DNA from 3 places in the Arthrobacter vasquezii genome. Region 1 is predicted to be linked to each of the others. Evidence: predicted binding sites of a transcription regulator. Region 1 holds the regulator's gene; each other region holds the start of a gene.
The links. The regulator LexA, encoded in region 1, represses DNA repair genes until DNA is damaged. The targets are predictions, from matches to a motif close to TCGAACANNTGTTCGA.
Positions count from the first base shown of each region.

Region 2: a site for LexA is predicted at 2,493-2,508, ahead of P4U43_RS00760 (HNH endonuclease signature motif containing protein). Genes of this name have one in related genera too.
Region 3: a site for LexA is predicted at 2,458-2,473, ahead of ruvA (Holliday junction branch migration protein RuvA). Genes of this name have one in related genera too.

Region 1 is NZ_JAROKN010000027.1:26,276-30,418, forward strand. Features, by position in the region: gene P4U43_RS10840 (histidinol-phosphate transaminase) at 1-965, opposite strand, end outside; gene P4U43_RS10845 (LysM peptidoglycan-binding domain-containing protein) at 1,086-1,475, opposite strand; gene lexA (transcriptional repressor LexA) at 1,766-2,497, shown strand; gene P4U43_RS10855 (ATP-dependent DNA helicase) at 2,518-4,143, opposite strand, start outside.
Region 2 is NZ_JAROKN010000001.1:157,536-161,678, forward strand. Features, by position in the region: gene aztD (zinc metallochaperone AztD) at 1-1,031, opposite strand, end outside; gene aztA (zinc ABC transporter ATP-binding protein AztA) at 1,173-1,835, shown strand; gene P4U43_RS00755 (GNAT family N-acetyltransferase) at 1,832-2,368, shown strand; gene P4U43_RS00760 (HNH endonuclease signature motif containing protein) at 2,522-3,991, shown strand; gene P4U43_RS00765 (NAD(P)/FAD-dependent oxidoreductase) at 4,143-4,143, opposite strand, start outside.
Region 3 is NZ_JAROKN010000018.1:8,331-12,473, reverse strand. Features, by position in the region: gene P4U43_RS08690 (Mur ligase family protein) at 1-221, opposite strand, end outside; gene pdxT (pyridoxal 5'-phosphate synthase glutaminase subunit PdxT) at 308-1,033, shown strand; gene P4U43_RS08680 (YebC/PmpR family DNA-binding transcriptional regulator) at 1,017-1,775, shown strand; gene ruvC (crossover junction endodeoxyribonuclease RuvC) at 1,806-2,378, shown strand; gene ruvA (Holliday junction branch migration protein RuvA) at 2,513-3,142, shown strand; gene ruvB (Holliday junction branch migration DNA helicase RuvB) at 3,142-4,143, shown strand, end outside.

The sequences.
Region 1 (4,143 bases):
GCGCCCGGATCATCGAGCCCTCCGAACAGCACAAAATTGGAGTCCGAAGGTGCAACGGGCAGACCCATCCCCGTCAGCCCGGACACAATGCGGTCTCTTTGCCGCTTGATCTCATCCACGTTGGCGAGCAGCTTCGCCGAATGGGTCAGCGCCGCGACAGCCGTGGCCTGCGTAATCGCCGACAGGTGGTACGGGAGACGCACGAGCCGAAGCGCATCCGCAATTTCCGGCGCTGCGGCCAAGTACCCGAGACGGGCTCCGGCCAGCGCAAAGGCTTTACTCATGGTGCGCGAGACGATAAGCCGTTCCCTGCCGGGCAGGAGCTCCAGCGCACTCGGAGTGCCGGAGTGGGAAAACTCTGCATACGCCTCGTCCACAATGACGATTGCCTGCGCCGCTTCGCCTGCATCGTAGACCTCGGAAACCACCTCCAGGGGAAGCGCTGTGCCGGTCGGGTTGTTCGGGCTGCACAGGAAGACAATGTTTGCGCCCGTGGCGGCTACCTCGCTGGCGGTGGTACGAGCGTCCAGGTCGAAGGATTCATCCCTCGAACCTGTCAGGTATCCAGTACCGGTGGAGCCTGCGAGCAGCGGATACATCGAGTAGGTGGGAGGAAATCCCAACGCAGTCCGGCCCGGTCCGCCGAACGCGAGGAGGACGTGCTGCAAAACCTCATTGGATCCATTCGCCGCCCAGATGTTGTCCGCGGTGAGTCCGTGCCCTAGGTACGTGGCGAGATGTTCGCGAAGCACGGTGAACTCCCGGTCAGGGTAGCGATTCAGCCCCGCCACGGCGCCCTCGACTGCTTCAACAATTGCACTGCGAACATCCTCCGGAACGCCATGGGTGTTCTCATTGACGTTCAGCAGAATGGGCACATCGATCTGGGGCGCACCGTATGGTCGAAGGCCGCGCAGATTCTCGCGGATCGGCAGTCTGTTAAGGCGTTCTAGCGGATCGGTCACCATGAGAGTTTAAGGCCGCCCCATCCGCCACGAAGAATTCCGCTGAAGCCGGGCGAACTGTTACGAGCCAACCTGTGAAGAATCAGCGCGCCTACCGCTGTGCGGAAGCAGATCCGCTCCTTATGGATTTCCAACCGGAATATGAAGCGACTGCCCGGCCTGCACGGTCGACGAGCCTAGAACATTCAGTTCGACGATTTCCTCAACGACGGCTCGCGGATCACGTTCCGGCGCGTACTCGGCAGCAAGAGCCCAGAGTGTCTCCCCCGATGCAACACTGACCCGGACAGTGTCCGTGAGGTCACCGCCGGCTGTCGCTGCCTGCGCCTGGGAGGTGAAGAACGAAGCAACCACCAGCAGTACGGCAACAAGCAATGCGACCGGAATTGCCACCAGAACCACCCAGCCGCGACGGGTGAGATGAAGGCGCGGCGCCGCAGCCGGCCCGTTATTCTCACGGTCCTCTGGGTGAAGTACGGAAGCTGATCCTGCGATATGGAGCGTAGACATGGCGTCCACCTTTCTCGTTGTGTGGATCTCCCACAGCTTTGTTCGAAGCTGTGTTCTATTCCTCTGCACTTATTATTAGCACTTGTAAACTAATATTGTCGAGACTCACTCGAACAAATGTTTGAAAACACGTCCCGCCTCCCCTAGCGTTGCTGTCAAGGGTGACGGTCCGGCTGCTTCACAAACCAGCTCATCACCCGCCACTGACAAAAATGGTTGGCGAGCCGGCAGTCCGGGCCCGGCCGGAGGAAGGGATGCATCTCGTGGCAGATCTCAGTGCGGCAAAGGACATGGCAGAGGTGCCTTCGCCCGATGCGAAGCGCGGACGCGGAAGGCCGCGCGGCAGGGCCATGCCAAAGGGAATGACAGCACGTCAGACAAAAATTCTCGAGACAATTCAGCGCAGCGTAGCTGCGCACGGCTACCCGCCCTCAATGCGCGAGATCGGTGACACCGTAGGGCTTGCGAGTCTGTCCAGCGTCACGCACCAGCTTTCACAGCTGGAACGCATGGGTTACATCCGCCGCGATCCCAAGCGCCCGCGAGCGATGGAAATCCTGCTTCCTCTCACGCTCGGTGACAGCACACCGCGTGCGCTGCCCTCCTCCGCCGAAAGGGAGGAACCTGCGCGGGCATCGTCGGCCGTCGACGCGGCAATGGTCCCGCTGGTCGGACGGATTGCAGCCGGAGGTCCTATTCTGGCGGATCAGGTTGTTGAGGATGTCATGCCACTGCCCCGGCAGCTCGTCGGGCACGGCGATCTGTTCATGCTGCGTGTTTCAGGTGACTCCATGATTGATGCAGCGATCTGCGACGGAGACTGGGTAGTGGTCCGCCAGCAGAGCACAGCCGAGAACGGCGATGTGGTGGCAGCACTCCTCGATGATGAGGCCACAGTGAAGACCTTCCGGCAGCGTGACGGTCACACCTGGCTTCTGCCGCAGAACACCAATTACGAGCCGATACTCGGTGACCACGCCACCATCATGGGCAAAGTTGTCTCGGTGATGCGTGCGCTCTGACCGAGGCGCGCGGCATGGTGCTAGGCGCGCTGCGTCTCAGCGAGCCGGGAGAGGACCCCGAGCGCCGTTGCGCGGTCCGTCGTCGACCAAAACGGCGGTAGCGCAGCCCTGAGGAAGCCGCCGTAGCCCGCGGTTGCCAGCCGGGAGTCCAGTACTGCCACCATGCCTCGATCATCGTGGGCGCGGATGAGGCGGCCGGCTCCCTGCGCAAGACGAACGGCGGCATGGGTAGCGGAAACATTCATGAATCCGTTGCCTCCGGCCTTTGCGACAGCTCGGGTCCGCGCAGTCATGAGCGGATCATCAGGTCGGGGAAACGGTATGCGGTCGATGGTGACAAGCCGGCAGGCAGTTCCAGGCACATCGACGCCCTGCCACAGCGACATAGTGCCGAACAGGCAGGTGTCGGGCTCCTCTGAAAACTGCTTCACCAGCGCGGACATGGAAGATTCACCCTGACAGAGAATCTCAACGTCGAGCCGGTCCCTCAACGCGTCAGCAGCGTCCTCCGCCGCACGCCGCGAAGAGAACAGTCCCAGCGCTCCTCCCCGGGAGGCTTTGATGAGCGCCTCCAGCTCATCCAGTTGTTCCCCGGAAGTCCCGCGGCCCGGTTTGGGCAGGTCCTTGGCAACGTACAGGACACCCTGACGGGGATAGTCGAATGGGCTGCCAACGTCCACGCCGGTCCATGACGGCGCTCCCTCGCCCGTCAAACCGAGGGACCCGGCAACCGGTCCGAACTCCGAGCCGATTGCGAGCGTAGCTGACGTGAGCACAACCGTGTGGTCCTCGAACAATCCCCGCCTCAGACGCCCGGCAACCGACAGCGGCGCAATGCTGATCGTGGCAGGCGAGGAGTCATCAGCCGCGGAGTAACCGGAGCCCGGTGTAAAGGTACTTGGCCGACTCGCCCAGAGCACTTCGCCCGCGCCACCTGCTGCGACCATCCGTTCGGACAATTCGAGCAATACCAACAGCCGTGAGCGTGCCATCTGGCGGCCACCGTCTGCCGACTGGGAGGACCCGTCGGAACTCGATTCGGACAGCGCCAGGCGGCATGACTCCCGCAATTGCACGAGCGCGAGTTCCTGCAACTCGTCCAGTCCCCCAGCCATCAGACCCGTGGGCTGAGCGTCGAACGCGTTCTCGAAGGCATCCTGCGCGGCCGCCAATGTGTCCGTGTTGGAACCGAGATGGCGCCTCGCCGCTGAGGCCGCAGCGCCGATCAGTGCTCCTGACAGTTGCCCAGACACCGCAGACGTGACGCGGTCGTGTAGCTCGTGCGCCTCGTCAATGACCACTACGTCGTGCTCCGGAAGGACCGCCAGCCCCTCGAAAGCGTTGATCGCCAGCAGCGCATGGTTGGTGATGACAATGTCCGCTTTTCCTGCCCTCTCCCGTGCGCGCTCGCTGAAGCATTCCTCAGCAACGGGACACTTTTGCGCACCAAGGCACTCCATGCTGGACACCGATACCTGGCGCCAGGCCCGGTCGCTGACACCGGGAAGGAGTTCGTCCCGGTCCCCGGTCTCCGTTTCTTCCGCCCACTCCCGCAACCGCACGATTTCCCGTCCGAGCGGGGTGGAAGGTCCTGCCGCAGGATGCGGCGCCGCGGTGTCACCGTCGAGGGAGAAGAGGGCTCCCGA
Region 2 (4,143 bases), on a different contig from region 1:
TTCAGTTCACCGGTTCCGGTGATTTCCCCGGATTCCACATCAACTGCATGGATGGAGTTGGTTGACGGGTCGGTGATGTAGGCAGTGTGGTCTTCGACAAAGATGGTTGGTCGCGGTTGCTGCCATTCGAGCGGTTCCTCCCACTCCCCAATCACCGGCAAACTGTTGGTCACCTCGGCGGTCTCAGGGTCAATCACGTGCAGCGAGCCGTCCGTGCCCAGGACCAGCGCTTCACCATGCGGACCGCGGGCCAGTGACCGGAAGCTGTAACTCGTGCCGAGCTCAACCAGGGTGAGGTCCTTCGTCTCGGTGTTGATCAGCGAGATTGTTTCGGGGCGCTCAAGTTCGGCGTCGGGATCCTGCTTGTAATCGCCAAGTGTGATGACCGATTCCTCAGACCCTGCCTGATTGCCGATCCGCCCGTACTCGGTGGGGCTGTCGAGCTTGGTGATCTTGCCGTCGTCGTAGATGAGGACGCCGGTCTGACAACCGATCACCACGGCTTCCCCTGCGGCCGTCGCCTCACCGTGTACACCCGGGCAATCCTCGTTACGGGCGATCTCCTTGCCGTCTTCGTCGAAGACCACAATGCCGGGGCGTTCTTCCTCGTTGCCGAGCGTCAGCACCAGTTCACCGCTGGAAAGCTCGACGGCGACACCATGGTGCGCTTCCTCCGTCGAATAGGTCTCGACTTCCGGCTGGCCTTCGGCGAGGTCACTGGATTCGAAAACCGTCACTTCGCCGGTTCCGTCGCTGAAGAGGATGGTCTTGCCGTCGTGGCGGACCACGTGACCGGGCTTGCTCGTGGGAAAGGCGATGTCCGTCATCACCGGTTCCTCAGCGTGGGAGGTGCCGCCGTCGGTCCAGGCTCCGGTGTCGAGCACTTCGAAGCCTTCGGCGGTCGAGATGATGACGTGGCGTCCATCGCCGGCCGGATTAATCCGGTTGAAGCCCTCCATCGGGAAGTCGCCGAGCACCTCGAAAGTGTCTCCGTCGAGCACCTGGATGCCGCCGTCGTATGTGGTGACCACGCGAGGGGTGGGTTCAGCAACGGTTACTGCGGCGTCGGCTGCACGAACGACGCGCTCAGGGGCTCAAGTAACCATTCCATCGCGACTCATCCTATATTGATAATGAGAATGATTCGCACATAAGGAGAAATGATGGTGATTGTGAGCGGCGTTCGATACGCCTATCAGGGCAGGCGCGCGCTTGGGGAGGTGTCTCTCGCGCTCGAGCGAGGGGTGCACACCGTGGTCACGGGCACCAACGGCTCAGGAAAGTCGACATTGCTGGCGTTGGTTGCCGGCGCGCTGAAGCCGCAGTCCGGATCGGTGACCCTCACCACCAGCCGCCGGCCGGCCTTTGTCATCCAGCACACGCGGACCTCGGAGATCCTTCCCTGTACGGTGCGTCAGACGGTCGAGATGGGACGGTGGCCTCATCGTTCCTGGCTGTTGCCGCTTGGTCCGCAAAATCGCCGTATCGGGCGGGATGCCATGGAACGCTTGGGGATTTCGGGCCTCGCTGATCGGCAACTCGCCGGGCTTTCCGGCGGGCAACGTCAGCGTGCGCTTATTGCGCAGGGGCTGGCGCAGGAATCGGACATCCTGATCCTTGACGAGCCCACGGCCGGCTTGGACAGTGCGGCACACCGGCTCATCCGCTTGGCGGTCGACGAGGAACTGCTGCGTGGCGTGACCGTCATCGAATCGAGCCACTCGCCCGAGGACATCGAGCGAGCGGAGCGGGTAGTCACACTCGAGGGCGGCCTCGTCATCTCCGATACAGGATCGATGTTCCGGCCGGCGATCAGCGCTACCCTGACTTCGTGACCGTTGTTATTGACCATGCCACCGCGAACGACGCCGGCCCCCTCGCCACCCTGGCTGCCGTCACCTTCCCGCTCGCTTGTCCACCGACGTCGCACCCCGACGACATTGCACACTTCATCGCATCAGAGCTTTCCGAGGAACGGTTCACCCAGCACATAGCGGACCCTGACAAGATCTTGCTGTGCCTGCGGGAGGACGGCCACCTTCTTGCCTGGAGCACGTTGGTCAAAGGACTTCCCAAGGACGAGCAGGTGCGGTCTTCTCTCTCGCTTTTCCCGACCATCGAGCTGAGCAAGTTCTATGTGCACCCGTCGCATCATGGACAAGGTTCCTCGTCGCACCTCATGGAAGCGTCACTGGAGATCGCGGCGAAGGGAACCGGCGCGAAGGGAATCTGGCTCGGCACCAATGACCGCAATGCCCGTGCAGTCCGATTTTATGAGAAGCACGGATTCACCCGCGTGGGGGCAAAGACGTTTCAGCTTGGACGGAACGTGGAAACGGACTTCGTGCTGGAGCGTGCGTTGGGCTGAGTGGGGTTTGGCGGGATTGTGCCAGTCGAGCGGCGTGCGGCTTGAGCAGGGGGCCTACCCCCACGCCGGGGTGTGGATAAGTCCGTTTGACTTGTCCTGCACATTGGTGGTTTTCGGTCGCGGTTAGTACACGTGTTCGATAAAATTTTGGGTATGGCCGTCGCACTGCTCGAACCCCGCCCGGAGGACACGTCTCTCCTGGGTGGGATGCGGTCCGGCTTACTGGCTTACGTGCGGGATCTCGAGTCCAACTACCTGACGCTTCGGCCTGAGGAGGCCGCGGCAACGCTGGTCGAGGTTGAGCAGCTCTCCAACCTGGTCGACCACTTGCAGACTGTGGTTGCCCGTGCCGCTGAGGACCACCAACTCGCTACCGTTGACGCCCTAGATCCGTACAAGAACACTGCGGACTATTTGCGGGCGAAAATCGGTATCAGCCGCTCCGAAGCGAACCGCCGGTTACGCCTCGGACATGACGTCCTGCCCGAGGTTCCCGGGCCAGGAGCCGCGCTCGTACCTGCCTTGGGTGTGCTGGCTGAAGCGACCAAGGTCGGTGCGCTCAGCAGCCGTGCTGCGACCATCATCCGCAACTCCGTGCACCGGGTCTCCACTGTCGCGACCGGCCGTGAGCTGGATGCCATGGAAGAGCACCTGGTCCGCCAGGCCGTTGAGTCCGACGAAGACGTCCTGCGGGCCCTCGCCCAACGCTGGGAAGACATCATCGACCAGGACGGCACCGAACCCACCGACAAAACCCTCCGCGCACGCCAGGGCGTGTTCCTGCGCGGTAGGCGCCACGGCCTGCACTTCATGGAAATCGGCGCCACCGACGAACAATACGAACACCTCATCACCGTCATGAACACCGCCACCAACCCCAGAACCCACAGCATCACTGGCGAGGCCGACGGAGACCGCACGACCGACGGAGACGGCACGACGGACCGCGGCAAAGAAGCTCTAACCAGTCCGGGCCAACCGACCCGTGAACAGAACCTCCTCGACGGACTGGTTTCAGCATGCCGGATTGCGCTAACAGGTGATGGTCTTCCAGCGACCGGAGGACACCGACCCCAGGTAATGGTCACCATCAACTACCGCGACCTCCTCAAAGACCTGACAGGCAGCGGACACGACGGGCATTCGGTCTTCGCCCAACAGATAAGCGCCCGCAGCATCCGCAAACTCGCCTGCGACGCCGACATCCTCCCGCTCGTCCTCGGCGGCAAGGGTCAGGTCTTGGACATCGGCCGCACCCAACGTCTCTTCCCACCACATCTGCGACGGGGACTGGTCGCACGCGACAAAGGCTGCGCGTTCCCCGACTGCACCACGCCCGCAACCTGGTGCGAAGCCCACCACATCATTCCCTGGGCTGCAGGCGGAACCACCAACATCAGCGACGGCGTGCTGCTCTGCACCCGACACCACCACCAGATCCACGAAGGAAACTGGACAGTCGAATCAGTCCACGGAATCCCCTGGTTCACACCACCCAAATACCACGACCCGCAACGAACACCCAGACGCAACCGCTACTGGCAAGTAGAACAAGCCATACACGACCAACTTGCAGACACGGTCAGTCACGTGTCCACGAGCATCGGCACGGCACCACCCTGATCAGCGGAAATGCCGCCGTAGCCGGCGTCTGAGCGAGCGCAGCACCGCCAAGTCAACTGTGCCCCGAGCGCGTGGCAGAGGTGACAGAACCGCGAGCGCACGTGGCAGGCGTCGATTCCAGATCAGGCGGCCCTCGGATCCTGCTCCCCCAT
Region 3 (4,143 bases), on a different contig from region 1:
AGCCCCTGGCCCTCAAGGAGTTCGACCACCATCTTGGTGGTGGTGGTCTTCCCGTTGGTGCCGCTGACGACGATGATGCCCTTGGGCAGGTTTCGCAGCGCCCGCGCCATGAAGCCTGGATCGATTCGTTCGACGACCAGACCGGGAAACGCCGAACCACCGCCGCGCAGACGCGTGAGCGCCCGAACTGTTTTGCCCAGGGGCACGCTCAAGGTAGACAGACCAGACATGGTGTCTAACTTATCGCGCTTTCGTTGCCTACCCGGTATGGCGCCCGACAGTCCCAGCGCCAAACTAGACTGGGTCGGTGACTTCCACCATTTCCCTTGGCGGTGCCGCCCTGCGCGTTGGCGTTCTCGCAGTGCAGGGCGACGTACGCGAGCACATCCGGGTGATCAAATCCTTGGGCGGAGAGGCGTCCGCCGTCCGGCGCCCCAGCGAGCTGGAGCAGGTCGAGGGCGTTATCATCCCCGGCGGGGAGTCGACCACCATGGACAAGCTGACCCGCGCGTTCGGGCTCGCCGAACCGCTGCGCGAACTCATCCGCGAAGGGTTCCCGGTCTACGGGTCCTGTGCGGGAATGATCATGCTCGCGGACACCATTGCTGATCCCTCCGTTGACCTGGCGGGCAATCCCCAGCAGACCATCGGGGGCCTGGATATCGTGGTCCGCCGCAACGCCTTCGGCAGGCAGCGCGAGTCCTTCGAGACGGACCTCCCGTTTGAGGAACTGCCTGGGAACGGCTCCGACGTCCACGCGGTGTTCATCAGGGCCCCGTGGGTGGAGAAGGTAGGGGAGTCGGTGAAGGTCCTCGCACAGGTCGAGGCGCCGGATACGCCGCCCGCCGAGCACGGTGCCCACACTGGGCGTGACAGTGCCAGGGCACAGCCGGTCGCTAGGATTGTTGCAGTTCGCTCAGGAAACCTGCTCGCCACGAGCTTCCACCCGGAAGTGACCGGTGAGCATCGCATCCATGAGCTTTTCCTATCGTTGATCGCACAAAGAAGGGCAGAGCATGTCGGGGCACTCTAAATGGGCTACCACCAAACACAAGAAGGCCGTGATTGACGCCAAGCGCGCCAAGTCTTTCGCGAAGCTGATCAAGAATATCGAGGTGGCGGCCCGCGCCGGCGGCGCTGACCTGGCGGGCAATCCGGCCCTCGAGCTTGCCGTGCAGAAGGCCAAGAAGACGTCCGTTCCCATCGACAACATCAACCGGGCGGTCAAGCGCGGCGCTGGGCTCACCGGCGAAGTCGTCGACTACTCGGAGATCATTTATGAAGCGCGCGGACCCCAGGGTTCGGCGCTGCTCATCGAATGCCTCACGGACAACAAGAACCGTGCAGCCTCGGAGGTCCGGGTCGCCATTACCCGAAACGGTGGATCAATTGCTGATCCCGGATCGGTCGCCTACCTGTTCGCGCGCAAAGGCGTAGTCTCCCTGCCGAAGAAAGACTTGTCGGAGGATGATGTCCTGATGGCAGTCCTGGACGCAGGCGCTGAAGAGGTGAAGGAGTCGGGTGAATCATTCGACGTTCACTCCGAGCCCACAGACCTCCGCGCGGTCGTCGCGGGTCTCGAAGAAGCCGGTATCGAATACGAGACCGACGAGGTCGAGTTTGTCCCGTCGATGCAGGTTGAACTCGATGCGGACGCCGCACGCAAGTTCCTCAAGCTCGTGGACGCGCTCGAAGAGCTCGACGACGTCCAGAACGTGTACTCGAATGCGGAGCTCGGCGATGACGTGCTCGCTGAGCTGGAGAGCGACGATTAGTTTCCGCTCCGCCCATCTTGGGGGACACCCGTGACACTGCGGGTCATGGGTGTTGACCCGGGGTTGACCCGCTGCGGACTTGCCGTGGTCGATGTCGAACCGAACCGGCGCGCCACTCTGGTGGCGGTCGGTGTGGTCGGTACGCCGGCTGACCACAGCCTCGATCGCCGCCTGCTGATGATCGCCGAGTCAGTGGATGTGTGGCTGGACACGCACTCACCGGCGGTGCTCGCCGTCGAACGCGTTTTCAGCCAGCTCAACGTCAGCACCGTCATGGGTACCGCTCAGGCTTCGGGCGTGGTGATAGCGGCGGCGGCGAGGCGGGGCATTCCGGTAGCGCTTCACACACCGACCGAGGTCAAGGCGGCAGTGACGGGTAACGGCCAGTCTGACAAGGCCGCAGTGACCAAGATGGTGACGAAAATCCTTCGCCTCGCAACGCCGCCCACCCCTGCCGACGCCGCTGATGCACTGGCACTTGCCATCACGCACGCCTGGCGAACCGGAACTACGTCCTCAGCCCGAAGCCAGGGTGGGGTTGGCCAGACCGCAGCCCAACGGCTGTGGGCGGAAGCGGAAGCGAAGGCGCGTCAACGGCGATGAACCTACTCCCGGGTAGTCTGCGTGCCGGAGTACATCGGTGTGGCGGCGCCGGATAGTCCGCGCCGGGACGTACGCTGATTCGTAGATATGTTCGGTGATATTCGTTTCGATTCTCAGCATCTGGAGCCCAGCGCATGATCAGTTCTCTGACCGGGACCGTAAGCCATGTGGGCCTGCACTCGGCCGTACTCGACGTCAACGGGTTCGGAATGCAGGTACAGGCAACGCCCCAGACTCTTTCCACCCTCCGGCTTGGCAACCAGGCCAGGCTCAACACCTCGCTGATAGTCCGCGAGGATTCCATGACCCTGTTCGGATTCACGGATGCCGACGAGCGTGAGGTGTTCGAGACACTGCTGGGCGTCAGCGGCGTAGGCCCACGGTTGGCGCTGGCGGTGCTCGCGGTGTACGCCCCGGCGGCCATCCGCACCGCCGCATCGTCCGGGGATGACAAAGCATTCAGCAAGGTGCCGGGGATCGGCCCCAAGGGCGCGCGACGCATTGTGCTTGAACTCGCTGACAAACTCATTCCGCTTGAGACGGATACCCCAACTACAGCTTCCGGCGCCTGGCAGTCACAGGTTCTCGCCGCGATGATGGGTCTGGGCTGGTCGGAAAAGGACGCCGGCTCAGCCATCGACGCCGCAGTGAAGGATTCTCCAGAGATTGCGGCATCTGGGGATGTCGGTTCGATCCTGAAGCTCACACTGCGCAGGCTGGGCCAGGATGGCGCCCGCAGCTCGGCACGGGCTTCGGTGAACTGATGACAGATCAGGAACAGCCCCTTGTCTCGCCGGCCGTGGATCCGGAGGACCGGGCGGTCGAGGCAGCCCTGCGGCCGAAGAACCTGGATGATTTCGTCGGTCAGGCAAGAGTGCGCCGCCAGCTGTCCCTCGTCCTCGAAGCATCCCGGATGCGTGGCCGCAGCGCGGACCATGTTCTCCTTTCCGGACCTCCCGGGCTCGGAAAGACCACCCTGGCGATGATCATCGCCGCGGAGATGAATGCGCCCCTCCGCATCAGTTCAGGCCCCGCCATCCAGCATGCCGGAGACCTCGCCGCTATCTTGTCCTCGCTGACCGAGGGGGAGGTGCTCTTTCTCGACGAGATCCACCGCATGTCGCGCCCTGCGGAAGAAATGCTGTACATGGCAATGGAGGACTTCCGGGTAGACATCATCGTGGGCAAAGGGCCGGGCGCAACAGCGATTCCGCTGGATCTGCCACCTTTCACCCTGGTCGGCGCCACCACCCGCGCCGGGCTGCTGCCGGGTCCGCTGCGCGACCGGTTTGGATTCACCGGCCATCTCGAGTTCTACTCCACGGCGGAGCTTGAGCTCGTTCTCCGGCGCTCGGCCATGATGATGGACATGCGGGTCAACTCCGCAGCCTTTGCTGAGGTAGCCGGACGTTCCCGCGGCACCCCCAGAATCGCGAACCGCCTCCTCCGGCGCGTTCGTGACTGGGCACTTGTGAACGGCGTGGACGTCATCGATGCACGGTGCGCCGGATCCGCTCTGGATATGTACGAGGTTGACGCCAAAGGACTCGACCGCCTCGACCGGTCTGTGCTGACGGCGCTTGTGACAAAGTTCAATGGAGGGCCGGTGGGACTGTCCACTCTGGCCATTGCAGTAGGGGAAGAACCCGAGACCGTGGAAACGGTCGCCGAGCCGTATCTCGTGCGCGAGGGGATGCTCGGCAGAACGCCGCGCGGGCGAATCGCCACAGCAGCTGCGTGGGAACATCTGGGTCTGGTCATGCCT